3 regions of the Nocardioides oleivorans genome follow, and region 3 is predicted to be linked to each of the others. Evidence: predicted binding sites of a transcription regulator. Region 3 holds the regulator's gene; each other region holds the start of a gene.
The links. The regulator LexA, encoded in region 3, represses DNA repair genes until DNA is damaged. The targets are predictions, from matches to a motif close to TCGAACANNTGTTCGA.
Positions count from the first base shown of each region.

Region 1: recA (recombinase RecA) is a predicted target of LexA. The motif match lies at 7,188-7,203, and genes of this name have one in related genera.
Region 2: EUA93_RS15140 (DUF6504 family protein) is a predicted target of LexA. The motif match lies at 4,317-4,332, and genes of this name have one in related genera.

Region 1 is NZ_SDWT01000002.1:442,718-452,096, forward strand. Features, by position in the region: gene EUA93_RS17790 (AAA family ATPase) at 1-1,912, opposite strand, end outside; gene EUA93_RS17795 (DUF3037 domain-containing protein) at 1,937-2,317, opposite strand; gene EUA93_RS17800 (HipA family kinase) at 2,314-3,114, opposite strand; gene EUA93_RS17805 (PPK2 family polyphosphate kinase) at 3,111-3,965, opposite strand; gene EUA93_RS17810 (GNAT family N-acetyltransferase) at 3,989-4,711, opposite strand; gene EUA93_RS17815 (phosphoribosyltransferase) at 4,751-5,239, opposite strand; gene EUA93_RS17820 (regulatory protein RecX) at 5,255-6,001, opposite strand; gene recA (recombinase RecA) at 6,001-7,053, opposite strand; gene EUA93_RS17830 (MFS transporter) at 7,251-8,498, opposite strand; gene EUA93_RS17835 (DUF3046 domain-containing protein) at 8,529-8,723, opposite strand; gene EUA93_RS17840 (class I SAM-dependent methyltransferase) at 8,720-9,337, opposite strand; gene EUA93_RS17845 (DinB family protein) at 9,334-9,379, opposite strand, start outside.
Region 2 is NZ_SDWT01000001.1:3,156,767-3,166,145, forward strand. Features, by position in the region: gene metF (methylenetetrahydrofolate reductase [NAD(P)H]) at 1-521, shown strand, start outside; gene EUA93_RS15115 (SIMPL domain-containing protein) at 556-1,167, shown strand; gene EUA93_RS15120 (phytoene desaturase family protein) at 1,277-2,581, opposite strand; gene EUA93_RS15125 (DUF4126 domain-containing protein) at 2,602-3,192, opposite strand; gene EUA93_RS15130 (YbaK/EbsC family protein) at 3,205-3,678, opposite strand; gene EUA93_RS15135 (hypothetical protein) at 3,748-4,215, shown strand; gene EUA93_RS15140 (DUF6504 family protein) at 4,414-4,725, shown strand; gene EUA93_RS15145 (SAV_6107 family HEPN domain-containing protein) at 4,736-5,170, shown strand; gene EUA93_RS15150 (DNA polymerase III subunit alpha) at 5,182-8,994, shown strand; gene EUA93_RS15155 (methyltransferase domain-containing protein) at 9,014-9,379, shown strand, end outside.
Region 3 is NZ_SDWT01000001.1:2,241,491-2,250,869, reverse strand. Features, by position in the region: gene EUA93_RS10780 (very short patch repair endonuclease) at 1-39, opposite strand, end outside; gene dcm (DNA (cytosine-5-)-methyltransferase) at 49-1,125, opposite strand; gene EUA93_RS10770 (vitamin B12-dependent ribonucleotide reductase) at 1,240-4,113, opposite strand; gene nrdR (transcriptional regulator NrdR) at 4,237-4,716, opposite strand; gene EUA93_RS10760 (hypothetical protein) at 5,187-5,444, shown strand; gene EUA93_RS10755 (PKD domain-containing protein) at 5,496-6,176, opposite strand; gene EUA93_RS10750 (hypothetical protein) at 6,278-6,793, opposite strand; gene EUA93_RS10745 (LysM peptidoglycan-binding domain-containing protein) at 6,996-7,358, opposite strand; gene lexA (transcriptional repressor LexA) at 7,645-8,367, shown strand; gene EUA93_RS10735 (NAD(P)/FAD-dependent oxidoreductase) at 8,421-9,379, shown strand, end outside.

The sequences.
Region 1 (9,379 bases), on a different contig from region 3:
CGGCACGGGCGTGGTCGGCCATCACCTCGGGCCGATCGGCGGTGAGGTCCGCGGCGCGGCGGTGGTAGGCGGCGGCGACCGCCTGCGGGAGGGCGGCGTACACGCACTCCTGGAGCAGGTCGTTGGCGAACTCGTAGACCGCACCGCTGCGCACGAACAGCCCGGCGAGCGTGAGCTCCTCGCCGTGCCGGGACGCGGCGACCTCCGACGTCTCGGCCAGCGCGCCCAGCAGTCGCGGGTCGAGGCGGCGTCGCAGGACGGCACCGGCCTCGACCACCGCTCGGGGACCGGGCTCGAGCCGGTCGACACGGGCGCGGACGCCTGCCGCCAACGAGGCGGGCACGCCGTCGTCGCCACCCTGCAGGGCACGCAGGCACTCGACCACGCTCAGGGTGTGTCCGGCGGTGCGGGCCATCACCTGGCCACCGTGCACCGACAGCCCGGCCGCAGCCGCCAGCTCGTCCACCGCCTCGGCCGGGAGGGGTCCGAGCCGCAGGTGCCGCGCGCGGTCGCCGAGCCGCTCGGCCACGGAAGGGTCCTCGCTGCGGACCGCTCCCACGAGCAGGACGCGGGCACCACCGAGGCGACCGGCGAGGTGTCCCAGGAGGTCGACCGTCGCGGCACCCGCGTCCTGGAGGTCGTCGAGGACGAGCACGACCGGACGCGTGGCGGCGAGCCGGCGCAGGCCCGCGACCACGGCGTCGTACGTCGAGCGGCGGTGCAGGTCGTGGTCGACGGGTGGGGCGGTCGTGCCGCGCACCACCTCGGCGAGGTCCGGGAGCAGGGCGACCCACGCGGCCTCGTGGTCGCGGACGACGGCCAGCAGCGCGTCCGGCCGCAGTCCCACGAGCGCCGGACGGAGGGCGTCGACGTAGGGCTGGAGGAAGAGCGACCTCTCCGCGGGGTGGCAGCGTCCCCGGAGGACCTGGCCCCCGGTGGCGGCGCAGTGGGCTGCGCCCGCGTCGAGCAGGCCGGTCTTGCCGATGCCGCCCTCGCCGACGACGAGCACGACGCCGTCGGCCCCTCCGCCGACCGCGGCGTGCCAGGCCTCGCGCACGACCGCGAGCTCCGGGTCGCGGCCCACCAGTGACGGCTGGTCGGGCGGATCGCGCGGGGCCGGCACCGCCACCGTCGCCTGCGGAGCCGGCTCCGCGTCGCGCAGCAGGGCCAGGTGGAGGTCGGCCGTCGCCCGGTCGGGGTCGGTGCCGAGCTCGCTGCGCAGGGCGCGGGCCACGGCGTCGTACGTCGACAAGGCCGCCGACACGCGCCCGTCCGCGGCCAGTGCCTGCATCAGGTCGCGCACCGCGCGCTCGTCGAAGCGGTCCGCGTCCACGCCGGCCGAGGCGACGGCCACGGCCCGCGCGGGGTCGAGCGCGAGAAGCGCCACGACGCGGTGGTGGCGTGCCTCGCGGCGCACGTCGTCGGCCTCACGCCTCACCTGCACGACCCAGTCGACGTCGTCCTCGTCGAGGAGGGCAGGGCCGTTGCCGAGCAGGCCGAGGGCGGCCGCGGCAGACGCCTCGGCGAGCGCGTGCTCGCCGAGGCCGAGCCGGGCTCCGGCCTCCGAGGCCAGCAGCGCGGCCTCGGCCAGGTCGACCGTCCAGGTGCCGCCGAGGCGGTAGGACCCCGGCACCCCGACCACCAGGTCGCGACCCAGCACCGGACCCAGCGTCCGGCGGATCCGGCTCGCCAGCGTGGCGACGTTGGCTCCCGGATCGGCCGGCACCGCGTCGGGCCAGAGCGCCTCCACGATGCGGTCCGTGCTCGTGGTGCCCCCGGAGGCGGCGAGCAGCGCGAGGAACGTCCGCGCCTTGCGGCTGCCCAGCTCGCCGCCCGCGAACGAGCGTCCGGCGGCCTCCACGACCAGCGCGGAGGACAGCCGGAACCGGACGGCGTCGCCGGACTGGCTCACCCCACGAGTATCAACCCCACGGGGCTACCCGACGAGGCGCTCGCGCAGGTGCTCGAGCTGGCGCGCCGGGTCGTCGGTGACGCCGCCGTGGACCGGACCCGGCTGGAGCACCGTGCTGCGCGGGGCCTTGAGGAACCCGAACCGCTGGCCGAGGGACTGCCGGGCGGCCGCGCCTCCACGCTCGTCGCCGCGGCAGACCCAGTCGACGAAGCCCAGCGCCTCGCAGACCTGGTCGACGTCGATGCCGGCGTCGAGGGCGTGCAACCGGTCGGCGTCGACGTTCCACACCGCGTCGAGGAAGTCGGCCGACTGGCAGTGGAGCACGACCCCGACGTTGAGGAACTCCTCGCGCTCGGGCCTCGGCACGCAGCGCAGCACGACGTACTGGTAGGCGAGCCGGGTCACGGCGCGACCTCGCCGTCGTGGCCGGGCAGCCACTGGCGGGTGCCGAGCCGCGCGGTCAGGAAGTCGACATAGGCCGCCCGCAGCTCGTCCGGACCGAGCTCGGTGCCCTCGGTGCCGTCGGTGCCCGGGAGCGGCTCGAGCCACACGTCGGGGACGGCGGCCAGCACCTCGACGAAGACCTCGCGGCCGAGCGACGCCGCGATCTCCCCGTCGAGCTCGCGCGCCCGGGCCGCGCAGGTCTCGAAGACGTGCCCGCTGACGTCCCAGGGCTGGGCGGCGAACTTCGCGGGATCGGTCACCCCGCTCCGCCAGCCGTGGTGGAAGTAGAGCGAGGCGCCGTGGTCGATGACCCAGAGGTCCCCGTTCCACAGCAGCAGGTTGGGGTTGCGCCAGGACCGGTCGACGTTGGCGGTGAAGGCGTCGAGCCAGAGCACCCGCGCGCCCTCGTCGTCGGCGACCGAGACCTGGCCGTCGACGCCGAACGAGCCGGGCAGGAAGTCGATGCCGAGATTGGGACCCACGCTCGCCCGGATGAGGTCCTGGACCTCCTCGTCCGCCTCGTAGCGGGCGATCTCGGGGTCCAGGTCGAGCACGACGAGTCGCGGGGTGCGCAGGCCCAGCCGGGTGGCGAGCTCGCTGACGACCACCTCCGCGACGAGGACCTTGGCCCCCTGGCCGGCACCGCGGAACTTGCAGACGTAGGTGCCCAGGTCGTCGGCCTCGACGATGCCGGGCAGGCTGCCGCCCTCGCGGAGCGGGGTGACGTAGCGGGTGACGGAGACGTGCTGAAGCGTCACTGGACCGGGGACTCCTCGGCCAGGCGCTTCTTCTCCGCCTCGACGTCGAAGTCGGCGGCCGGCCACTGCGGGTCGAGCCCGCGAAGCGTGTCGAGCAGGAGCTGGGCGACGGCGAGGTTGCGGAACCACTTCTTGTCGGCCGGGACCACGTGCCACGGCGCGACGTCGGTGTTCGTCCGCTCGAGCGCGATCTCGTAGGCCTCACGGTAGGCCGACCAGAAGGCCCGCTCGTCGAGGTCGCCGGGGTTGTACTTCCAGTGCTTGTCCGGGTTGTCCAGCCGCGCGGCGAGCCGCGCCTTCTGCTCGTCGGCGCCGACGTGCAGCATGCACTTGATGATCGAGACGCCCTGGTCCGCGAGCCGGGCCTCGAAGTCGTTGATCGCGCCGTAGCGACGCTGGATCTCGGCAGGCTCGGCGAGCTCGTGCACGCGGGCGATCAGCACGTCCTCGTAGTGGCTGCGGTCGAAGACCCCGATGTAGCCGGCCGGCGGGAGGCCCTTCTCGATCCGCCACAGGAAGTCGTGGGCGCGCTCCTCGTCGGTGGGTGCCTTGAAGCTGGTGATCCGCACGCCCTGCGGGTCGACCAGGCCGATCGTGTGGCGCAGGACGCCACCCTTGCCGCTGGTGTCCATGCCCTGGAGCACCAGGAGCACGCGACGCTCCGACCCCACGGTGCGCTGGGCCCAGAGCCGCTCCTGCAGGTCGGCAAGCTCGTCGCCCATCGCGAAGAGCGCCCCCTTGCCGTCGGCCTTCTTGCCGTCGAACCCGGGCGCGGCATCGGTCTCGATGGCGGTGAGGTCGACCGGGCCGGCGGGCAGCCGCAGGGCATCGGCGATGGGAGAGGTGGTCATGGGGACATCATGACCGACGGTCGTCAGCCGAGCACCCGACGCACGTCGAGCGTGCACCCCACCACGGTCGCCACACCACCGTCTCGCTGCCGCTCGTCGAACCACGTGCCCCGCACGAAGCCCACCTTGTCGAGCACGCGCAGCGACGCGGCGTTGCGGTGGTCGGGGGCGGCGAAGAACCCGGTGGCGTCCGGGAACCGCGTGGCCGCACGCACCATCCACGTCCAGAGCACCCGTGCCCCGATCCCGCGTCCGACCCAGTCCGGCTCGCCGATGACGTAGTCGAGCCCGACCGCGTCCGGGTCCGGGGTCAGCAGCGCGAAGTCGGGGAAGTCGCGGATCCGGTAGTCCTGCACGAACCCCACCGAGCGCCCGTTGACCTCGGCCACCCACATCCGGATCGGGGTGGTGCCGTCGATGCGGGGGCCGTAGGTCGCCGCAACCCGCTCCTGGCTCGGCTCGCCCTCGTGGTGCCACCAGCGCTGCACGTGCGGCTCGCCCAGCCAGCGAGCCAGGACCGGCAGGTCGCCGTACGTCATCGCCCGCAGGGTCGTCGTGAGGTCAGGCTCCACCGCGAAGACCAGGGTCTCGCCGGCGAGGTCCGTCGCCACCGGTGCCCCAGCGGCCGTCGCCGCGACCCGGCGCGCTGCTGCGGCCCACGACTCGGCGGGCCGGACGGCGCCGGTCAGCTCGTGGCCCCGCACCCGCACGACGACAGGGACGACGGCAGCAGGGACGGGTTCCACCGTCCCACCTTCTCAGCCCTCGCGGGCCCGACGGCAGGGTCAGTGTGCGAGTCCGCTTCCGACGACCGGCGGGAGGACCGACCACGGGAAGTCGATCCAGAGGTCGGTCTCGCGCCAGGCGTAGTCGGGCTTGATGACCGAGTGCGGCTTGTCGTAGATGACGACCGTGCGCGCCTCGGCGACGTGGCCCTCGCAGAACTCGTGGACCAGCTCGAGGGTGCGACCGGTGTCGGCGACGTCGTCGGCGATGAGCACCTTGAGCCCGGACAGGTCGACCGCGGCCGGGGTCGGCGGCAGCATGATCGGCACGTCGAGGCGCTCGTCGACGCCGGTGTAGAACTCGACGTTGAGGACGGACAGGTTCTTCACACCGAGTGCGTAGCCGAGCCCCATGCCGAGCGCCAGGCCACCGCGGGCGATCGAGAGGACCATGTCGGGCTGGTAGCCGGAGTCGGCCACCTGCTGGGCCAGGTCGCGGGTGGCCGTGCCGAACAGCTCGTAGGTCAGGACCTCACGCTCGTTGCTCACGAGGCCATCCAACCGTCAGTCGTCCGGCGGCGCCATGTCGTCGGTCACGAGACCCTCATCACCCGCGGCTGCGTCGGCGAGGGCCTCGCGCACGACCGAGAACGCGATCGCCGAGGAGTAGCCCTTGCGCGCCAGCAGGCCCGCCAGCCGTCTCGTCGCCACCTGCGGCTCGAGACCGCGCATCGACCGCAGCTTCCGCTCGACCAGTGCCCGTGCCGCGTCGCGCTGGTCGGTCTCGTCGATCTGCTCCAGGGCCTCGGCGACGTGGTCGTCGGCGACGCCCTTGCGGCGCAGCTCCTGCTTGAGGGCCATGGGGGCGAGGCCACGGCTGCGGTGCCGGCTCTCCACCCACTGTCGCGCGAACGCGGCGTCGTCGATGAGGCCGACCTCGGTGAACCGGTCGAGCAGCCCCGCGGCGAGGTCGTCGGGCACGCCCCGCTTGGCGAGCTTGTCGGCGAGCTCCTGGCGCGTGCGGGCCTGCCCGGTGAGCGTGTCGAGGAGGATCTTGCGGGCCACCGCCTCGGGGTCGGCCTCGACCTCCGCGGCGGCGGCCTCCTCTCGGGCGAGCCGAGCGGCCTCCCGCTCCTCCCACGTGCGGCGGGGGCGGGACTTCTTCCTGCCCTTCGCCGCGCCGGCAGACCTGCCGGTCGAGTCCCGCGACCTGCGCGGCTCGTCCGGCGTGGGCGGGGACTGCCCCACCCACGCCTGGACGCCGAGGCCGACGTCGCCGACCCAGTCGGGGGCGGGACGTGACTCCGACATCAGAAGTCGTCGACCCCGATGGGCTCGTCGCTGAGGTCGTCAGCGGGCTTGTCGACGCTGGGCGTGACACCGAGCTTCTCGAGGATGAGCTTCTCGATCTCGTTGGCGAGGTCGGGGTTGTCGCGCAGGAAGTTGCGGGAGTTCTCCTTGCCCTGGCCGAGCTGGTCGCCCTCGTAGGTGTACCAGGCACCGGCCTTGCGGATGATGCCCGCCTCGACGCCGACGTCGATCAGGCCGCCCTCGCGGGAGATGCCCTTGCCGTACATGATGTCGAACTCGGCCTGCTTGAACGGCGGGGCCACCTTGTTCTTGACGACCTTGACGCGGGTGCGGTTGCCGACCATGTCAGTGCCGTCCTTGAGCGTCTCGATGCGACGCACGTCGAGGCGCACCGAGGAGTAGAACTTCAGCGCGCGACCACCGGTGGTGGTCTCGGGCGAGCCGAACATGACGCCGATCTTCTCGCGCAGCTGGTTGATGAAGATGGCGGTGGTGCCGGAGTTGTTGAGGGCACCGGTCATCTTGCGCAGCGCCTGGCTCATCAGGCGGGCCTGGAGGCCGACGTGGCTGTCGCCCATCTCGCCCTCGATCTCGGCCCGGGGCACGAGCGCCGCGACGGAGTCGATGACGATCAGCGAGAGCGCACCGGAGCGGATCAGCATGTCGGCGATCTCGAGCGCCTGCTCACCGGAGTCGGGCTGGGAGACCAGGAGGGCGTCGGTGTCGACGCCGAGGTTCTTCGCGTAGTCGGGGTCGAGCGCGTGCTCGGCGTCGATGAAGGCGACGATGCCGCCGGCCGCCTGGGCGCTGGCCACCGCGTGGAGGGCGACCGTCGTCTTTCCGGAGGACTCCGGACCGTAGATCTCGACCACGCGTCCGCGCGGGAGACCACCGAGGCCGAGGGCCACGTCGAGGGCGATCGACCCCGTGGGGATCACCTCGAGCGGGGCACGCGTCTCGTCGCCCAGTCGCATGACCGAGCCCTTGCCGAACTGCTTCTCCACCTGTGCGAGGGCGGCGTCGAGTGCCTTCTCGCGGTCTGCTCCAGCCATTGCTGTGTCCCGTTCTCTCGTCGTTGTCTGCGGTACTTATGCGACGCTAGGGCGAGCCACTGACAGTCCCTGATCAGGACCGTCGACGCTGTGGACAACCTCGCCCCTCGTCGTACCTGTGGAGAGAATCTAGCCCGAACAGGTGTTCGATGCACCGTTCGACACGCGGCGTGTCGCGGGCAGATCCGGGAGCCGGGTCACGCGCGGCTGCGGGTCATCCGGCCCGCGACCACGACCACCGCGGCCAGCACCGACCCGAAGAGCGCGAGCGCGCCGTAGCCCGGTCCCCCGACGATGACTCCGGCGAGCGCACCGCCACCTGCCGCGGTCAGCGACATGGCCATGTCGGAGGTGCCCTGGACGTCGGTGCGCGAGGCGATCGGCGTGCGGTCCGCGATGACCGTCGAGGCGGCCACGGTCGCGCACGACCAGCCGAGGCCGAGGAGGAACAGCCCGACGAAGATCTCCCACGACGAGCCCTGGGGCGAGGACCCGCACAGGGCGAGCGAGACCATCAGCACGACTCCCCCGGCCACCAGCACCGCCGAGCGACCGAACCGGTCGGCCGCCCAGCCGACGACCGGCGCGAAGGCGAACATCCCGAGCACGTGGATCGAGATCACGAAGCCGATGACCTCGAGGTGCGCGCCGCCGTGCTCCATGTGGAGCGGCGTCATGATCATCACGGTCACCATCGCCGCGTGGGCGCAGGCCATCGCCACGACCGCGTGGCCGACGACGGGCACGTCGCGGACGACCTCGACGAACCGGACCCACGAGCGGTCGCCACCCGGGCCCGAGGTGGCCGACGGCGTGACGCCCGCGGTCTGCTGCGCGAGCAGCAGCGGGTCGGGCCGCAGCCGCAACCACACCCACAGGGCGGCGAGGAGGAGCACGACGGAGCCGATCGCGAAGCCCCCGGTGAGCTCGGGGACGCCGAGCCACCGGGCGGTCACGCCGCCGACGCCCACGAGGTTCGGGCCGGCGACGGCCCCGATCGTCGTCGCCCACACGACGATCGAGAGCGCACGGGCGCGGTGCTCCTCGGTCGCGAGGTCGGTGGCGGCGTAGCGCGACCCGTTGTTGACGGCCGTGGTCGCGCCGAGCAGCACGGCACCGACCAGCAGCACCAGCATGGAGTCGACGACGCCGGCCACGACGGCGAGCACCGCTCCCGAGGCCCCGAGGAGGTAGCCGGTGACGAGGCCGACGCGACGTCCGTGCCGGCGCATCACCCGCGCCAGTGCGTACGCCGCCGCGGCCGTGCCGAGCACCTGGAAGGTCTGCGCGAGCCCGGCCATCGCCTCGCTCCCGGAGATGTCCCGGGCGAGGAGCGAGGCGGTGGTGACGCCGATCGTGACCCCGACCGCGCCGACCGCCTGCGAGACGACGAGCGTGCGGACGGTGCGGCGCTGGACGACCTCGACGTCGGCGCCCACCGCCATCGTCACGACGTGCTCACCGTCATGCCGTGCTCACCGCTCGGAGTCCGGCAGCTCGAGCTGGCGCCACACGGCGGCCCAGACCTGCTTGGGCGGCACCCCGGCGTCGAGGGCCTCCTTCGTCGTGCGGCCGTCGAGGTCGCGCACGACGGTGAGCTCGGCCCAGGTGCGGGAGTAGGCCTTGCCCAGGGCGTGGTCGAGCCGGGCCCAGAACTCGGTGTGCCTCATGGCGCCACCGTGCCACGGACCGCCGACACCTCGAGCCACGACTCCTGCCGCTTGCCCGCGACCCCGGAGCGGACGTGCACCTCGTCCCAGCCCGCATCGCGCACGGCGACGCCCAGGGGTCCCGACTGCCAGTAGGTGAAGTGGCGTGGGTTGCTGATCGACCCGTGCGTCGACCACCCGTCGCCGTCGCCCTCCTTGACCGACATGCGGAGCAGGCCGCCCGGTCGGGTGACCGCGGCCAGCCGGGCCAGCACCGTCGGGAGGTCGGCGCGCGCGACGTGGAGGAGCGACGCGTTCGCCCAGACGGCGTCGTACGGCCCCTCCGGCGAGGCGAGGTCGTCGGTCACGGGGTCGAGGAGGTCGGCGGCGTGGCCCTGCTCGCGCAGCAGCGCGACGAAGCCGGGCGTGATGTCGGTGCGCCGGACCGCGAGGCCGAGCCCCTCGAGCAGCAGCGCGTCGCGCCCGCCGCCGGAGCCGATCTCCAGTACCCGTGCGCCGGCGCCCAGTCGGGAGCCGAGGTCCTCGATGTCCGCACGGACCGAGTCGGGCACGGCGGGCGTGGCGTCGGCGTACGCCCTCGCGTCGAGGTCGTAGGCGCGGACGGTCTCGTTCACGACCGCGTCCGCGCGGGGGCCGCGTGCACGTCGTGGAGGTGG
Region 2 (9,379 bases), 920 kb from region 3:
GGACGTCGACCGAGGGCGGGCTGACGTACGCCAACGAGCTGGTCGCGCTGGTCCGGGAGCGCCACGGCATGCGGGTCGGCGTCGCGGCCTTCCCCGAGGGCCACGTCGACGCCGTCGACCTCGAGCAGGACGCCAAGGTGCTGAAGGCCAAGCAGGACGCCGGCGCCGAGTTCGCGGTCACCGACATGGTGCTGCGCGCCTCCGACTACGTCGGGCTCGTGGAGCGGGCCGACGCCGTCGGCGCCGACCTGCCGATCATCCCGGGGATCATGCCGATCCTGAACCTGCGCTCGATGGAGCGGATGGTCGAGTTCTCGGGGCGTGACCTGCCGGCCGAGACCGTGGCGCGGCTCCAGCCGCTCGCCGACGACCCGCCGGCCCTGCGCGCCGAGGGCATCGCGATCGCCACCGAGCAGTGCGCGCAGCTCCTCGACGCAGGGGCGCCGGGGCTGCACTTCTACACGCTGAACCGGTCGAAGGCGACCCGCGAGATCTTCGCGAACCTGCGCATCTCCGCCTGATCCGGTCGCCGGGCACCGCGGCTACGGTGAGGGCATGAACTCCGTCACCGTCACCGGGATCGGCACCAGCCTGGTCGCGCCCGACAGCGCGGTCGTCCGGCTCGCCGCCGTCGCCCGCGGCGCCGGCGTGGCCGAGGCCTACGAGGCGATGTCCGCGGCGGCGGGCGCCGTCGTCGAGGTCGCCCAGCGCCACACCGAGGAGCGCCGGGTCGCCTCGACCGGCATCACGGTCTGGCCCACGCACGACCGCGAGGGTCGGCAGGAGGGCTACGAGGCGCGCCACTCCTACGCCGTCGGCTGTGCCGACCTGGCGAGCGCCGGGGCGCTGCTCAGCGAGCTGGCGGCCGAGGTCGGCGACGGCCTCGCCGTCGACAGCGTCGGGCTCGAGGTCACCGAGGACCACGGCGCGGAGGGCAAGGCCCGCGAGGCCGCCTTCCAGGACGCGCGCGAGCGTGCGGCCCAGCTCGCCCGGATGGCCGGCGCCGCCGGCCTCGGCCCGGTGCAGACGATCGTCGAGGGCGGTGCCGGCAACGGCCCGTCGCCGATGCCGAAGCTGGCGATGGCGGCCGACTCCGCCCGTGGGCTCGCACCGGGCGAGACGACGGTCAGCGTGACCGTCACGGTCGTCTTCGAGCTGCTGCACTGACCTCCCGACCGGCCTGTAACGCCGTGTTGGTGCGTGTACCCACCCCTCTGCACGGGGGTGGGTACAGCAACGAACCCGGCGTTACAGCGCGCGGCCGACGAACCCGGCGCTAGTGCGCGCGGCCGACGATCTCGGCGACGAGGGCGGCGCTGAGCCCGGCGAAGGGCAGCCCCGAGCCGGTGGTCGCGTGGGCGCCGGCGGTGAGCACGCCCGGGATCGGCGTACGCGGGCCGAGGCGGGTGCGGGCCGACCGGGGACCCTGCCACAGCATCCCGTGGGGCGAGCCGCCCCAAGCCTCGACCAGGTCGCGCGGGGTCCGGTCGACGCGGGTCACGACCTGGGCGCGGACGTCGATGCCGCGCCGGGTGAGCGCGACGAGCACGTCCTCGTAGATCCGTCCGCGGGTGAGCACCGTCCACGCGGCCCCGCCCTCGGGCGCCCGGCCGCCGGTGCGGACGACCATCAGGGGCTCGCCGTGCACGACCACCTCGTGCGGCAGGTCGGGCACGTCGCCCTCGAGCCCGAGGTGGGTCACGACGGGCGGGAAGGCGGGCATCGTGCGGCTGACGTACGACGCCAGCGCCGGGAGGGCACGCGGGTCGATCGCGACGACCACGAGGTCGGCGTCGAGGCTCCCGCCGGCCACCTCGACGGCCGTGACGCGACCCTCGCGGACCACGAGGTCGGTCGCGGTCGTGCCGGTCTGGACGGTGACCCCGCGCTGGGCCAGGCGGGCGGCCATCGCGGAGCCGAGCGCCGCGAGCCCGCCCGGGACGGTCCACGCCCCGAAGCGCTGCTCGAGGTAGACGTCGACCCCCGCGAGGACCGGCACGTCGCGGAGGGTGTGGCCGTCCATCACGAGCCGGTGGCCGGCGACCAGGCGCAGCCGCTCGTCGCGGAACGTGCGGCGCAGCCGCTTGTGCAGCGACTCGCGCCGGTCGAGCAGGGCGGTCAGCTCGCGGGGCGCGACGTCGGCGTCGTAGGGCCGCTCGAACCACTCCCGGCGCAGCAGCTCCCACGTGTCGCCGTACGACGCCACGTGCTCGACCCACTGCTCGCCGAGGCCCGGCCCGAGCTCGTCGACGGCCGCGAGCTGGGCGGCGCGGGAGCCCCCGGGGAGCCGCAGCACCGTGTCGTCGGCGAACCGGTGCTCGCGCACCAGCTCGAGCGGCTGGAGTTCGAGCTCGCGCTCGAGCGGACGACCGGACTTGCGGAACAGGTCGCGGACGACGGCGGGCAGCAGCGTGCTGGTGGGGCCGGCGTCCCAGGTGAAGCCGTCCTGCTCGACGCTGCTGAGGGCACCGCCGAGGTGCGGGGAGCGCTCGAGCAGGGTCACGTCGTGGCCGAGCTTGGCCAGCCGCGCGGCAGCGGCCATGCCGCCGAAGCCGCCACCGACCACCACGACACGAGCCACGGGGGAACCCTAGAGCCCGCTCAGGCAGCCTGGCGGAGAGGCTGCTTCTGCCTCCACCGCCGCCAGCCCCGACGGACCAGGCGCCCGACGAGGAACAGCACCACCAGTCCCACGAGGAGCAGCACGCCTGCGATGGCGGCCGCCGCCTGCGGGTGCTGGAGCGAGAACCACACGACCCCGAGCACCGCGGCGTCCTCGGTGATGCTCGCGACGACGTTGGTCACCGGCTCGGGGGAGGAGTTGAGCGCGAGCCGGCCGCCGGCCTTCGCGAGGTGGCTGAGCAGGGCCGTGCCGCCACCGACGACGCCGAGGACGGCCTGGTCGAGCGAGGAGGCGTCGCCCGCGAGCAGCACGCCGATCACCGCACCGGCGGTCGGGCGGATCGCGGTGGAGACCGCGTCCCACGTCGAGTCGATGTAGGGGATCTTGTCGGCGATGAACTCCATCGCGTAGAGGAACCCGGCCGCCGCGAGCACGTCCCACCGGGCCAGCACGTCGGGGATCTCGTCGAAGGAGCCGACCCGGTCCGCGATGCCCAGCACCAGGACCACGAGGTAGGAGTTGATGCCGCTCGCCCACCCGCTGGAGAAGGTCAGTGCGAGCGCGTCCACGTCTGTCCCACCTCAGTCGACCTGGACTTCCTCGGCGCCCGTCATCGCCACCAGCTCGTCGTAGGTCGACGAGAACACGGCCGCCGGGTGGCCGGCGGCCGCCCACACGACCGGGTGCTGCCGCAGCCACGGATCGATCCACGTGCGGACCGGCGCGGGGTGGTCGAGGGGGGAGACGCCGCCGATCACCTGGCCGGTGTGGCGGCGCACGAAGTCGGGGTCGGCGCGGGTGAGCCGGGCCACGCCGATGCGCTCGGCTACCGCCTTCGTGTCCACCCGGTGGGCGCCCGAGGTGAGGATCAGGACCGGCTCGCCGTCGCTGTCGAAGAGCAGGCTGTTGGCGATCGCGCCGACCTCGCACCCGAGTGCCGCCGCGGCGAGTGCCGCAGTGTGGGCGCTGTCCGGCAGGATGACCACGTCACCGGTGCCGCCGCGCCGGGTGAGCTCACCCCTAAATGAGGTGATCGATGCGTGCTCGGTCGACATGATGCGAGCCTAGCGACGACCGGCACCACTTCGACGAGCACCACTTCGACGAGCACAGGAGTTTCCACGATGGCGCGCGACCTGCCCCGATCCGTGGTCAACAGCGTGCGGGTGCTGATGCTGATCGTCGCCACCGCCGCGGTGATCACCGTCCTGATCTGGCTCCTGCGCGACGACGTGATCCTCGGCTGGGCGCGCGGCAACCCGTCCGCCCAGGAGATCCTCGCCCAGGGCGGCATCGACCAGCTGCGCGACAGCCCGATCGTGCCCGGCTTCGTGGCACTGGCGGTCGTGGCCTTCGTCGGCTTCACCCTGCTCGCGATGGTGCTCGGGTCGTTCCTCCTCGGCGGCCACGGCTGGGCGCGGATCGTGCTCACCGCGACGGCCGGCGTCGGCGTCCTCGTCGGCGCCGTCGCCCTCAAGTCGCACCTGCCGGCGATCTTCGTGGTGCTCTCCGCGCTCGTCATCGCCGAGGGCCTGGTGCTCTCGTTCCTCCTCTGGCGGCGCGAGACCACGGTCTTCCTCCGCGACGTCTGAGCCCACGCCGGCTCCGTCCGGCTGTGACTGGCTCTGTCCGGATCTGTCCGGCCCGTCGCCCTTGACGGGTTGTCGGTGCCGGGTAGTACCGTTCTCGGTGTTCGAACAGATGTTCGATGCGACCCGGGTGGCGGTGACCTCGACCCCCACCTCCGCCCGGGTCGGCCCCGGGGTCGACGGATGTGCTGAGGAGGCGCGATGAGGCAGTACGACGACCCGGTCGAGGTGCGACGGGGTGAGGCGGAGGACCCCGAGCAGTTCCTGTGGCGAGGCCGGTTGTGGAAGGTCCGTGCGGTGGTGGCCCACTGGATCGAGACCGGTCCGTGGTGGCAGGGCGCCGGCAGCCGCGCCGAGGACGGCCCGCTGGCAGAGCTGGTCACCGAGCGCGAGCTCTGGCGGGTCGAGGCCGGTCGCGGGATCCCGGCCGACGAGCGCGAGACCTACGGCGTCTTCGACCTGTCCTTCGACTGGACCGACGGGCGCTGGCAGCTCGTCGGCTGCCAGGACTGAGGGCGGACCGATGGACCACACCGCTCCCTTCCCCGGACCCACCCCCGGCCCGCACATGCTGCCGGCCACCGCCCACTCCTACCTCGAGCGCTCGGCGACCTCGCTGCGAGACGCGATCACGGCGCGCGACGTGCCCACCCGTTACGCCTGCGCCCACGTGGCCGCGCTGTGCGCCGCGGCCGCGCTCCTCGCGGCGAAGGCGCGCCCCGCGCCGCGGGCCCGGCGCCAGAAGAACGCCTGGGTCCTGCTGGCCGAGGTCGCACCCGAGCTCTCCGAGTGGGCCAGCTTCTTCGCCGCCGGCGCCGCCAAGCGCGCGGCGGCCGAGGCGGGGTCGACGCGTGCGGTGACCGAGCGCGAGGCCGACGACCTCGTGCGCGACGCCGACCGGTTCCTGGCGGTGATCGAGCAGGCGCTCGGCCTGGTGCCGCACGCCAGCGTCGCCTGAGCGCGGTCGAGGTGTCGGACCCCTTCGTCCACCTCCACGTCGCCTCCGGCTTCTCCCTCCAGTACGGCGCCTCGCACCCGCACGTGCTGGTCGAGCGGGCCGCCGAGCACGGGATGGACACCCTCGCCCTCACCGACCGCGACGGCACCTACGGCGCCGTCAGGTTCGTCCGGGCGGCGCAGCGTGCCGGGATGCGTCCGGTGCTCGGCGTCGACCTCGCGGTGGCACCGACCGGTGCGCTGGGCGGTCCGTCCCGCGACGCAGGCCGCCCCGCCCCTCGTCGTACGCCGGCACGGGGCGGCGCGGTGCGCGACACCTCCCTCGAGCAGGGCGGCCACCCGCGGGTGACCTTCCTGGCCAGCGGCCGGTCCGGCTGGGCGGCGCTGTGCCGGATGGTGTCCGCGGTCCACCTGTCCGGTGAGCGCGGTCGTCCGGTGGCGACCCTCGAGGTGCTCGGGCCGTGGCTCGCCGGCGGGGACCTCCTGGTGCTGCTCGGGCCCTCCTCGGAGCTCGGCCTCGCCGCCACCCGAAGGCGCGACGACCTCGGGCTCGCCACGATCGCGCCGTGGCTCGACCTGCTGCCGCGCGACAACGTCGTCGTCGAGCTGGTCTCCCACCGGCTCGGCGGCCGACCGGGGGAGTGGGGGCCGGGCACCGCGCCCCACGCGGCCCGGATGGCCGGCATCGCCCGGAGCGCCGGGCTCGCGACCGTGCTGACCAACGCCGTGCGCTACGCCGACCGACTCGACGCGCCGACCATCGACGTGCTCGACGCCGCCCGTCGACTCGTCCCGCTGGGGTCGGCCAACCTCCGCGACGTCGGCCCCGGTGGTGTCCGCGGCAACGCCGAGGGCTTCCTGAAGTCCGGCAAGCAGATGCACGACGTCGCCGAGGAGGTCTGCCGCCTCGCCGGGCTCGGTGACAGCGAGCTGGAGGCCCGGCGCCTGCTCGCCCGCACCCGGTTGGTGGCCGACCGGTGCGCGATGGACCCGCGTGCCGACCTGGGCATCGGCGAGGTGCACCTCCCCGAGCTCGAGCTGTCCGACGCGACGGCGTCGTCCGCCGACGGCGCGCTGCGCCGGCGGTGCGAGGCGGCGATCGGGTGGCGCTACGGCACCGGCCCGAAGCAGGTGGTGTGGAAGCGGATCGACGACGAGCTCGAGGTCATCGCCGCGCTGGGCTACGCGTCGTACTTCCTCACCGTCGCCGACGTCACCGACCTCATCGCCGCGAGGGGCATCCGCCGGGCGGCCCGCGGGTCCGGCGCCGGCAGCGTCGTCAACTACCTCCTCGGCATCTCCGGGGTCGACCCGATCCGCCACGGCCTGCTGATGGAGCGCTTCCTGTCCCCGCTGCGGGTCTCGCTGCCCGACATCGACATCGACGTCGAGTCGGCCCGGCGCGAGGAGGTCTACCGCGCGATCCTCGACCGCTTCGGCGGCGAGCGGTGTGCCGCGGTCTCGATGATGGACACCTACCGCGTGCGCCACGCCGTGCGCGACGTCGGGGCCGCGCTCGGCATGCCACCGGGCGAGGTCGACGCGATCGCCAAGGCGTTCCCGCACATCCGGGCGCGTGACGCGCGGATGGCGCTGCGCGACCTGCCGGAGCTGCGGGTGAGTGGACTGGGCGACGGTGCCCTCGACCACTTCTTCGGGCTCGTCGAGCGGCTCGACGGGCTGCCCCGCCACATCGCCATGCACCCGTGCGGGGTCCTGCTGTCCGACGCCACGCTTCTCGACCGCACGCCGGTCGAGGCCTCGTGGGCGGGCTTCCCGATGAGCCAGTTCGACAAGGACGACGTCGAGGACCTCGGGCTGCTCAAGCTCGACGTGCTGGGCATCCGGATGCAGTCCGCGATGGCCCACGCCGTCGCCGAGATATCCCGCGTCGACGGCGTCCACATCGACCTCGACGACGAGGTGCAGGTGCCCTTCGACGACACCACGACCTACGACATGATCAGCTCCGCCAAGACCCTCGGCGTCTTCCAGATCGAGTCGCCGGGGCAGCGCGAGCTCGTCGGCAAGTCCGGCATCGAGAGCTTCGACGACATCATCACCGACATCTCGCTGTTCCGGCCCGGCCCGGTCCAGAGCGACATGGTCACGCCCTACCTCGAGGCCAAGCACGGGTGGGCCGAGCCGCACTACCTCCACGACGACCTCCGCCCGATCCTGGAGGGCACCCGCGGAGTGGTGGTGTTCCACGAGCAGGTCATCGAGATCATCGCCCGGTTCGCCGGCGTCCCCTACGACGAGGCCGACGAGGTGCGGCGCGCGCTCGGCACCACGGCCGGGATGGCGACCACGAAGACGTGGTTCTACGCCCGCGCCGCCGCGCTGGGCTACGACGAGCCGCTCGTCGCGCAGCTCTGGGCGGTCCTGGAGGCGTTCGCGTCGTTCGGCTTCTGCAAGGCCCACGCCGCGGCGTTCGCGCTCCCGACCTACCAGTCGGCTTGGCTCAAGGCCCACTGGCCGGCCCACTTCCTGGCCGGCGTGCTCACCCACGACCCGGGGATGTACCCCAAGCGGCTGATCCTCGACGACGCGCGCCAGCTCGGTGTCGGCGTGCTCGGCCTCGACGTCAACGCCAGCTCGTCGGACTACTCGGTCGAGCGCGGTGCGTCGGAGGAGGGGCACGCGATCCGGCTCTCGCTCACCGACGTGAAGGGGATCAGCGCGGCCGAGGTGGCGCGGGTCGTCGAGGCCCGCGCCGGCTCGCCCTACGTCTCCCTGTCCGACTTCTTCCACCGCGCCCGCGTCTCCCGGCCGATCCTCGAGCGGCTGGTGCTGGCCGGCGGGTTCGACGGCGTCTACGGCATCGGCTCGGGCGAGCACCCGGTGACGCGGCGGGGCCGGGTGACCCGCCGCGACCTGCTGCTCCAGGTCGCCGAGCTCGACCTCCACGCGCGCTCGCTCGAGCGCGCCTCACGCGCCCGGGGCCTGTCGCGCGGTCGTACGCCGTCGCCCTCCACCGTCGCGGCCGCGGAGGCGGCGCGGCGCAACAGCTCCGACGCCACGACGCGAGGGGGCGCGGAGACGACCGAGCGGCACGCCCTCGCCGACGGCGGCGTGTGGGCACGCGCAGCCGCCCAGTCGCAGGCGAGCCGCCCGGTGGTCGAGGCCGAGTCGGTCCAGCTGACCCTCCGCCTCGGGGACGAGCCGGGGGAGCCGGGGGAGCGCCCGACCGGCCTGCCGGAGATGACCAGCGTCGAACGGATGCGCGCCGAGCTCGAGATCCTCGGCCTCGACGTCACCCAGCACGCCATCGCCGCCTACGACGAGTTCCTCGACGCGCTGGGCGTGACCCGCAGCCGCGACCTGCTGCAACGACGGAGCAGGTCGGAGCTCCTGGTGGCGGGCGTCAAGGTCGCCACCCAGACGCCACCGATCCGGTCGGGTCGCCGCGTGGTGTTCCTGACCGTCGACGACGGCAGCGGCCCGGTCGACGCGACGTTCTTCGAGGACGCCCAGGGCCCGTTCGCCGTCACCGTCTTCTCGTCGTGGCTGCTGCTGGTGCGCGGCGAGCTCCGCCGGACCGGGCGCCGCGGCGTCTCCGTGCGGGCCACCGGGGCCTGGGAGCTGCCACCGCTCCACGCGCTGTGGCAGCGCGCCCGCTCGAGCGAGGAGGGTCTCGCGCTGGTGCGCGCCGAGCTGGTGCGACCCCGCGTGCCGGCCGCGGCCGAACCCGCCCACCGGCGCGTGCTCGTCCACAGCAGCGGCTTCCAGCTCTCGCCCTACGCCGACGTCCGGCCCGCCGGCGACGCCGCCAAGGACGTCGCGCGCCACTTGTGGCACCGCAGCCCCGGGAGCCCGGGATGAAGCCACTAGGGTTGACGGCATGGCCCAGCCCTCTGCCAGCGACCGCCGCCAGTCCGTCCGCGCGGGCGTGGTCTGGGACGGCGTACGCCGCCTCCTCGAGGCCGACGGCAGCGAGCACGCCCGCATCGTCGACATCGGCGGCGGCACCGGAGGCTTCGCCGTGCCGCTGGCCGAGCTGGGGCACTCCGTGCAGGTCATCGACCCCAGCCCCGACGCCCTCGCCTCGCTCGACCGGCGCGCCCGCGAGCGCGGCGTCGCCGACCAGGTCACCGGCCAGCAGGGCGACCTGTCCGACCTCGCCACCCTGGTCGACGAGGCCGACCTGGTCCTGTGCCACGGCGTGCTCGAGATGGTCGACGATCCCGCGGCGGCCCTGTCCGCGATC
Region 3 (9,379 bases):
CATGCGGCTGCGGACCTCGCGCGACACGATGTCCGGCATGTAGCGAGGCTAACCCGCGGCGGCGACCTCGCCTCGCTGGGCGTCCAGTACGGCCGCCACAAGTGTGGCAACAGCCTCGACTACTGGCACCACGACACTATTGCCGAACTGCTTGTAGGCCTGCGTGTCACTCACCGGAATCTCAAAGGAGTCCGGGAACCCCATAAGGCGCGCGCACTCACGCGGCGTGAGACGACGCGGCCGCAAGTCCGGTCCCTGATCAATAAGGATCTCCGAGCCGTCCTTGTAATAGCGCGCTGAAAGGGTCCGAGCGACATCGTTCCGGGTCACGAGCCCGAACCCAAAGCCGTTGCCGGCGGCGCTGTGCTTCTTCTTGTAATTCTGCAGGTACTCCCACAGCCTCGGGGTAAGGGTGTACTTGTCGGGCACGACATCTTCGGTGCCGTCGTCGCTGTGCAGCACGGCCTCCATGCTCGGGTTCGGCCCGTGGGGACCTTCGAGCACCAAGTCCTTGAACGAGAAGCCCGAGCCACCCGGGAACGCCGACTTGTCGAAACCGACCATAAAGATGCGGCGACGTCCCTGCGGCACGACTGCGCTGGCGTCGATCACCATCGGATGGAACTCGTAGCCGAGCTCATCCTCAAGCTTGGCCCGGATCACCTTGAACGTATTGCCCTTGTCGTGCGACACGAGGTTACGGACGTTCTCCAGCACGAACGCCCGCGGACGCTTCTCGGCGATGATGCGCGCGACGTCGAAGAACAGCGTCCCCTGCGTGGGGTCCTGGAAGCCGTGCGGTCGCCCGAGAGCGTTCTTCTTCGACACACCAGCGATGCTGAACGGCTGGCACGGGAAGCCGCCAACGAGCACGTCGTGGTCAGGAACCTCGGACGCCACGATCTCGCGGATGTCACCAGCGAAGACATGGTCACTGCCCTCGTCCGTTGGGTAGTTGGTCTCGTAAGTCTGACGAGCGAATCGGTCCCACTCAGACGTAAACACACACTCGCCACCAGCCCGCTCGAAACCGAGCCGACAGCCGCCGATTCCCGCGAAGAGGTCGATGAAGCGAAAGGCGGGGTCGGGATTCCGATCGATCGGACTGACAGTCTTGGTGACCACGGTGATGCCCTTTCAAAGCGTTCGACGACCCCACAGGCCCAGGTTAGACAGGCCCACTGACATTGGTGGGCTGAAGCGACGAGACACGCCGCGACCAGCCCACCACGTGTCAGATCAGCTGCAGCCGCTGGTGGACCCGCAGCCCTCGCACACGTAGCACGAACCAGCGGGACGCATCTTGGTCCCACACGTCATGCAGAGCGGCGAGTCGACGGCTGTACCGGTGAGCTGCTCGAACAGCTCGGCGGTGGTCTTGGCACCACCGGGGACCGGCTTGGCGGTGGCCTCGACGACGTCCTCGACCTCGACGACCTCGGCCACGACCGGAGCGGCAGGCGCCTCGACGAGCTCGGAGGCGTTGCCGGTCTCCTCCACGAGCGGCTCGTAGGAGCCGGTCTCGAGGTGGCGCTGGCGCTCGTCGGCGGAGTAGATGCCGAGAGCCGAGCGCTCGTCGAAGGACAGGTAGTCCAGGGCCAGGCGGCGGAAGATGTAGTCCATGATCGACTGCGACATCCGCACGTCGGGGTCGTCGGTGAGGCCGGCAGGCTCGAAGCGCAGGTTGGTGAACTTCGAGACGTAGGTCTCCAGCGGGACGCCGTACTGCAGGCCGATCGACACCGCGATCGAGAAGGCGTCCATCACGCCGGCCAGGGTCGAGCCCTGCTTGCCGAGCTTGAGGAAGACCTCGCCGAGCTGGCCGTCGTCGTGGGCGCCGGAGGTCATGTAACCCTCGGCACCGCCGACGGTGAACGACGTCGTGCGGGAGACGCGCGACTTCGGCAGGCGCTTGCGGACCGGGGCGTAGACGACCTTCTCCACGACCTTGGTCTCGACGGCCGCGTCGGCCGCAGCCTTGTCGGCCTCGTCCTTCTTGGCCTTGCCGCCACCGTCGGACAGAGGCTGGCCGACCTTGCAGTTGTCGCGGTAGACGGCCGTCGCCTTGAGGCCGAGCTTCCAGGACTGCATGTAGACGTCCTCGATCTCCTCGACCGTGGCGGTCTCGGGGAGGTTGACCGTCTTGGAGATCGCACCGGAGAGGAACGGCTGAGCGGCGGCCATCATCCTCACGTGGCCCATCGGCTTGAGCGAGCGGGCGCCCATCGCGGTGTCGAAGACCTCGTAGTGCTCGAGCTTGAGGCCGGGAGCGTCGATGACGTGGCCGTGCTCGGCGATGAAGGCGACGATCGCCTCGATCTGCTCCTCCTGGTAGCCCATCTTCTTCAGGGCCCGCGGGATCGTCTGGTTGACGATCTGCATGGAGCCGCCGCCGACGAGCTTCTTGAACTTCACCAGCGAGAAGTCGGGCTCGATGCCGGTCGTGTCGCAGTCCATCATGAAGCCGATGGTGCCGGTCGGCGCGAGCACGGAGGCCTGCGCGTTGCGGAAGCCGAACTTGTCCCCGAGCTTGACCACGTCGGCCCACGCCTGCGTGGCGAGCTTGTGGGTGCGGCCGTCCTCGGTGTGCAGCACGCGGACGACGTCGTTGGCCGCCTGGTGCTTGCGCATCACGCGCTTGTGGGCCTCGGCGTTGCGGGCGTAGCCGGCGTACGGGCCGACGATCCCGGCGAGCTCCGCGCTGCGCTTGTAGGACGTACCGGTCATGAGGGACGTGATCGCGGCAGCCATCGAGCGGCCACCCTCGGAGTCGTAGCCCAGGCCCATGGCCATGAGCAGCGCGCCGAGGTTGGCGTAGCCGATGCCGAGCTGGCGGTAGTCGCGGGTGGTCTGGCCGATCGGCTCGGTCGGGAAGTCGGCGAAGCAGATCGAGATGTCCATCGCGGTGATGATGAACTCGACGGCCTTGGCGAACAGGGCGGCGTCGAAGGTGTCGTCGTCCTTGAGGAACTTCAGCAGGTTCAGCGAGGCCAGGTTGCACGAGGAGTTGTCGAGCGACATGTACTCCGAGCACGGGTTGGACGCGGTGATGCGGCCGGTCTCGGGGTTGGTGTGCCAGTCGTTGATCGTGTCGTCGTACTGCAGGCCCGGGTCGGCGCAGGCCCAGGCGGCCTCGCTGATCTTGCGGAACAGGTCGCGGGCGTCGACGGTCTCGATGACCTCGCCGGTGCCGCGCGAGCGGAGGCCGAACTCGGTGCCGTCCTCGACGGCGCGCATGAACTCGTCGGTCACGCGGACGGAGTTGTTGGCGTTCTGGTACTGGACCGAGGTGATGTCGGCGCCGCCGAGGTCCATGTCGAACCCGGCGTCGCGGAGGGCGCGGATCTTGTCCTCCTCCTTCGCCTTCGTCATCACGAACTCCTCGATGTCCGGGTGGTCGACGTCGAGGACGACCATCTTGGCCGCACGACGCGTCGCGCCGCCCGACTTGATGGTGCCCGCGGAGGCGTCGGCGCCGCGCATGAAGGAGACGGGACCCGACGCCGTACCACCGGAGCTGAGCAGCTCCTTGGACGAGCGGATGCGGGAGAGGTTGAGGCCGGCACCGGAGCCGCCCTTGAAGATGAAGCCCTCCTCCTTGTACCAGTTGAGGATCGAGTCCATCGAGTCGTCCACCGAGAGGATGAAGCAGGCCGAGACCTGCTGCGGCGAGGCGGTGCCGACGTTGAACCACACGGGGCTGTTGAACGAGAAGTACTGGTTGACCAGGAGCCAGGTGAGCTCGTGCTCGAAGATCTCGGCGTCACCGGGGGTGGCGAAGTAGCCGTGGTCGACGCCGGCCTTCGTGTACGTCGTCACGATGCGGTCGATGAGCTGCTTGAGGCTCCACTCGCGGACGTCGGTGCCGACCGCGCCGCGGAAGTACTTGGTGGTGACGATCGTGGAGGCGTTGACCGACCAGGTGTCGGGGTACTCCACACCGCGCTGCTCGAAGACGGTCTCGCCGGTCTTCCAGTTGGTCTGGACGACGTCGCGGCGCTCCCAGGTGATCTCGTCGTAGGGGTGGGTGCCCTCGGTGCTGAAGACGCGCTCCAGCGTCAGACCCTTGCCCTTCGTCGCTCGCTTGCTACGGGCGCTCGCCGTCTCGGTCATTCGGGCTCCTCGTTCCCTCGTGGTGTGGTGGTGCTGATGTCCTGCATGTGCGTGCGGATGTCGTCCGCGGCGTTGGTAGGCCCGGCAGGCAGCTTCCCCACTACCTGCCGGGCCGTCTGTGGGTCAGCCCGTCGTGGCGGGCTGATCGTCTGCTGCGGCGCGTTCGAGCCGCAGCATCTTGATCTCGGCGTCGAAGTCGTCGGCCGACTCGAAGGCGCGGTAGACGCTTGCGAAGCGGAGGTACGCCACCTCGTCGAGCGCGCGCAGCGGCGCCAGGATCGCCAGGCCGACGTCGTTCGCGTCGAACTCGGCCTGGCCGCTCAGGCGCAGGGCGTCCTCGACGTCCTGGCCGAGGCAGGCGAGCTGGGCGTCGGTGACCGGGCGGCCCTTGCAGGCCTTGCGGACGCCGGCGATCGCCTTGTCGCGGTTGAAGGGCTCGGTCGCGCCGGAGCGCTTGAGCACCGTGAGCTGCATCTTCTCGACCGTGGTGAACCGGCGGTCGCACGCCGAGCACGTCCGGCGGCGGCGGATCGAACCGCCGTCGTCGGCGACACGCGAGTCGAGGACCTTGGTGTCCTCGTTCTTGCAGTAGGGACAGTGCATGGTGGTCCTCCTCTCGCGTCGTCAGGGCGCGCTTCATACACCCTCATAACAGGGTGCAGCTTGGGGATGTTCCTGTGGACAACTAGCCTCAAGCTGTGCGCTTCGGCCTCTAGCCTGTGCACCAGATGTGGATAACTACAGCGGTGTAACTACTAGATGTAGTGGTAACCGTACGCCCCGACCACAACGCTTGGCAAGCGAATGCGGAACCTCGACCGATCTGTTTCGGGGCATGCGCCTGACCTGCGGATATGTCGTCGGAACGCCGCGCCGAGGGGCGTGTCGACCCCTGCTCGAACGACCGGATGTTCGCCGGCCCTGCGCGGTTCGGGTGTCCCCCTCGGGTCACATCAGTCACAATGATCCCCGTGTCCACGGGGAAGCGAGCAGGGTCGAGGCGCGGCACTCGCCAGCCCCGGACACTGAACCGGACCGCCCTCCTCCTCGGGGCCGCGATCACGCTCTGCGTCGTGGCCTGGGGCTACCTCGTGTACGCCGCCATCGACTTCGGTACGGCGGCCCGCGGGGGCAGCTCGGGCGCCTGGGGCTTCATGGCCCTGGCCTGCCTCGGTGCGATCGCCTGCCTCTTCGTCGGCCTGCTGCTCCTCGCCCGGATGATGCGCGCCCTGGGGATCACGGCCGCGCCCGAATCCTCCGGCTCCCCCGGCTCCCCCGGCTCCGCGCCGGCCGCACCTCGCCCGGTCGGCGGGAAGCGCGCCGCTCGCTAGTGCGGTGCTGGTGACGCGGCATCCGCGTCACCACGACCGCACTCCGCGCGATCAGCGGATCACGAGCTGCGGCAGCGCCTCGACGACCTGGAGGTCGAAGCCGGGGCCGGCGACGGTCAGGGTGTCGGGGATCGCCTGCCAGTCGCCGTCGCCGATCCGGAACTCGCCGGAGTAGGTGGTGTCGAGGCTGACGACCACGTCGCCCGTGCTGGCGTAGGTGTGGGTCACGTCGAGGTCGGGGTGCGGCCGGCCCGGGCTCGCCGTCGTCGTGCTCGAGTCGTCGCCGAAGTGGAAGGTATACGTCGGGGTGGCGCGGAGCGTCACGTTCCTGCCGGCGACGGTGACCGAGCGGGTGATGACCTGGTTGTCGGTCGTGTAGAAGTTCGTCTCGAGGTTGACCAGCGTCTTGCCGCCCGGGGGTTGGACGACGAGGGCTGACGCCGGCCAGTCGTAGTTCTTGAAGGCACGGATCGCCAGCGCGGCGACGTCGACCTCCTGGATCTGGCTCTCGGGGACGCACACGTCGCCCACATCCGTGCCGTCCATGTAGACGTCGTGGACGAAGCCCTCCTCGCCGTTCTCGACACACTCGACGTGCTCGGCGCAGATCCCACCGTTGCCGCACTGGATCGTGACGACCCACGTGTGGCCGTCGCCAGCCGACGAGCTCTCGGTGTACTCGGCATAGGTCCACGCGCAGTCGGCCGAAACTTGCGACCATCCCACGCCCACGCAGCTGCCGGCTTGCGCGGGAGCCGCGACCAGGGCGACCAGCGCACTGGCGACTATTGCAAGGACCGCTAGAAGTCCGGCGACTCGTTGACTGTCCGGCATCACAGGATCCCGAAGTACGTGACTAGCCACCCTGACTGCGTCGTCTTCAAGATCACCCGAATCCGAGTGCTTCCGGCCGGATATGTCTCGGTCTTGCCAGTGTCACCGTGCTTGATCACGGTCTCCGCGACGTCTTGTGACACATCGTAGGTCGGCGGCTTGGCCGCGTAGCGCCGGATCTTTGTCACGGTGGTGCCGGCGAACTGTGCACTCCCGCCGGCCGCGTAGACCTGCTCCACGCTCTCAACGAAGCCCTGACATGCCTTGCAGTTCGGCGTCATCGCGTCGTACTCGGCCGTATCGCCGGTCACCTGCATCTCGTCGCCCGCCTTCACCCAGCGCCGGATGAAGTCCTCGGCACTCTCGACCTCGGGCGTCTCGGTCTCGGTCGGCTCCTCGGTGGGAGTCGCGGTCGAGGTCTCCGGCATCTGGGGCTTCGGCTCGGGGTCGTCGGAGCACCCGACCAGGAGCAGGGGCGCGAGAACGGCGAGCGCGAGTGCGCGGCGTACGTGCATGAGACGGCCTTCCCGAGAGCGTGGACGCAGTCAAGTTACCCATGACGGCGGCTCTCGAACCAGAGCGAAGGCAAAGCCTGTGGACGAGCACCCGGCCACACCGAAGACCCCGAAATGCGCCGAGGGGCGGGCCGATGGCCCGCCCCTCGCCTTCCCCTTGGTCCACCAGCCGGGGTCGAAGCGGCTGATGGAGGCCTTCGCGTCAGTCGGAGACGACTGGGACGCGGAGCTTCTGGCCAGCCGCGAGGCTGGCGGACTCGAGGGCGTTGAGCCGCTCGATCTCGGTCATCATCCCGCGGACGTCACCGTCGGTGGCGAGGTCGCTGGCGATCCCCCACAGGGTGTCACCGGGGGCCACCTGGACGATCTCGGTCGGCGCGGGCTGGCCGGCCGAGTCGGTGCCGACGGCGCCACCGGCGAGCATGATCGCCACGCCGAGGACCAGGAACAGCGAGATCAGGAAGACGACCATCCGGCCACGACGCGTCAATCGCACGGACGAGCGCGGGCGAGCGGCAGAGACGGTGTTGGTGGTGAAGACAGGTGCAAGGCTGAGGGTGCTCATGGTGTGGCCTCCTGGGGAAGATCAGCCGGGTCGTGTGATGACGAGGAATGTCTAGTGACAGCCACCGACAGCGGGTGGGCGTCGATCAGACGTTCGATCGAACATGTGTACGACGTTAGAGCACGTGTTCGAACGATGCAAGACTCCGGTCGAACAAATGTTCGGCGTGTCGCCCGCGCGGACAGCGCGACACGCAGGTTCGAACAGGTGTTTGATCCTGTGGTGCGATCCGGGCTACGGTGCACGGACAGCAGCCCGTACCGCCACGCGTCGAGAGGTTCCAGAGATGGCCAAGTCAGCGGACAAGAACGTCATCGAGATGCCGGACGGTCCCCCGGACGCCACGGGCCTGACCCCGCGCCAGCAGCGTGTGCTCGCCACGATCAAGGACTCGATCGAGTCCAAGGGCTACCCGCCGTCCATGCGCGAGATCGGCCAGGCCGTCGGCCTGACCTCCTCCTCCAGCGTCGCCCACCAGCTGCGCGTGCTCGAGAGCAAGGGCTTCCTCAAGCGTGACCCGAACCGGCCGCGCGCCCTCGAGGTCTTCCTGCCCGAGGTGATGGCAGCACGCCGCTCCATCTCCAGCGGCGACGACTCGAGCGTCGACGAGACCGGCATCGGCGACGTCGCCCCCACCGCGGTCAACATCCCGGTCGTCGGCCGGATCGCCGCCGGTGGCCCGATCCTCGCCGAGGAGCAGGTCACCGACGTCTTCCCGCTCCCCAAGCAGCTCGTCGGCGACGGCACGCTCTTCCTGCTCGAGGTCTCGGGTGACTCGATGGTCGACGCGGCCATCTGCAACGGCGACTACGTCGTTATCCGTCAGGAGCAGACGGCCGAGAACGGCCAGATCGTCGCCGCGATGATCGACGGAGAGGCCACGGTGAAGACCTTCCAGCGCAAGGACGGCCACGTCTGGCTGCTCCCGCACAACTCGGCGTACGACCCGATCCCCGGCGACAACGCCACGATCCTGGGTGTCGTGACCGCGGTGCTGCGCAGCCTCTGACGCCCACCCGCGAGGGCGTTGAAAGGTCCTCACCTGCGGGACACGATGGCCACATGAGCACCGTCAAGGAGTCCTACGACTACGTCATCGTCGGAGCAGGGGTCACGGCCGCGAGCGCGGTGAAGGGGATCAGGTCCCAGGACGAGGGCGGCACGATCGCGGTCCTCGGGTCGGAGCCCGCGAAGCCGCTCTACCGTCCGGACCTCTCCAAGGACCTCTGGCTCAGCGACGACAAGACCTTGGCCGACTCCGACCTGTCCGGCGACCTCGACGAGGACGACGCCGTCGACCTGGTCACCGACACGACCGTGACTGAGATCGACCCGGGTGCGCACGTCGTACGCCTCGCGGACGGTACGACGGTGGGATACGGCAAGCTCTTGCTCGCCACCGGCGCCGAGCCGCGCGTGCTCGGCATCGACCCCGGCCCCCGTGTCGTCTACTACCGGACCGCCGCCGACTACGACCGGCTGCGCGCGGTCGCCACGGAGGGCAGCCACGTCGTGGTCGTCGGGGGCGGCTACATCGGCTCGGAGATCACCTCTGCGCTCGTGCAGAACGGCGTCACCGTCACGCTCGTGCTGGACGTCGAGGACGTGCAGGAGGCGATGTTCCCGCGCGCACTGGCCGCTACCCTCAGCAAGGACTTCGCCGACCGGGGCGTGACGATCGTGCACGGCTCCGTCGAGGGCGGGCAGGAGCAGGACGGCGGTGTCCGCATCCGCCTCGACGACGGCACCGACATCACCGCCGACGGCGCGGTCGTCGGCGTGGGCGTGCTCCCCCGGACCGGGCTCGCCGAGGCAGCGGGCCTCGAGGTCGACAACGGCATCGTGGTCGACGAGCACCTGCGCACCAGCGCCGATGACGTGTACGCCGCGGGCGACGTGGCGTCGTACCCGGACGCGCTCCTGGGCCGGCGCCGCGTCGAGCACGTCGACCACGCCGAGAAGTCGGGCGAAGCCGCGGGCAAGGCGATGGCCGGCAGCGACGAGACCTACGACTACACGCC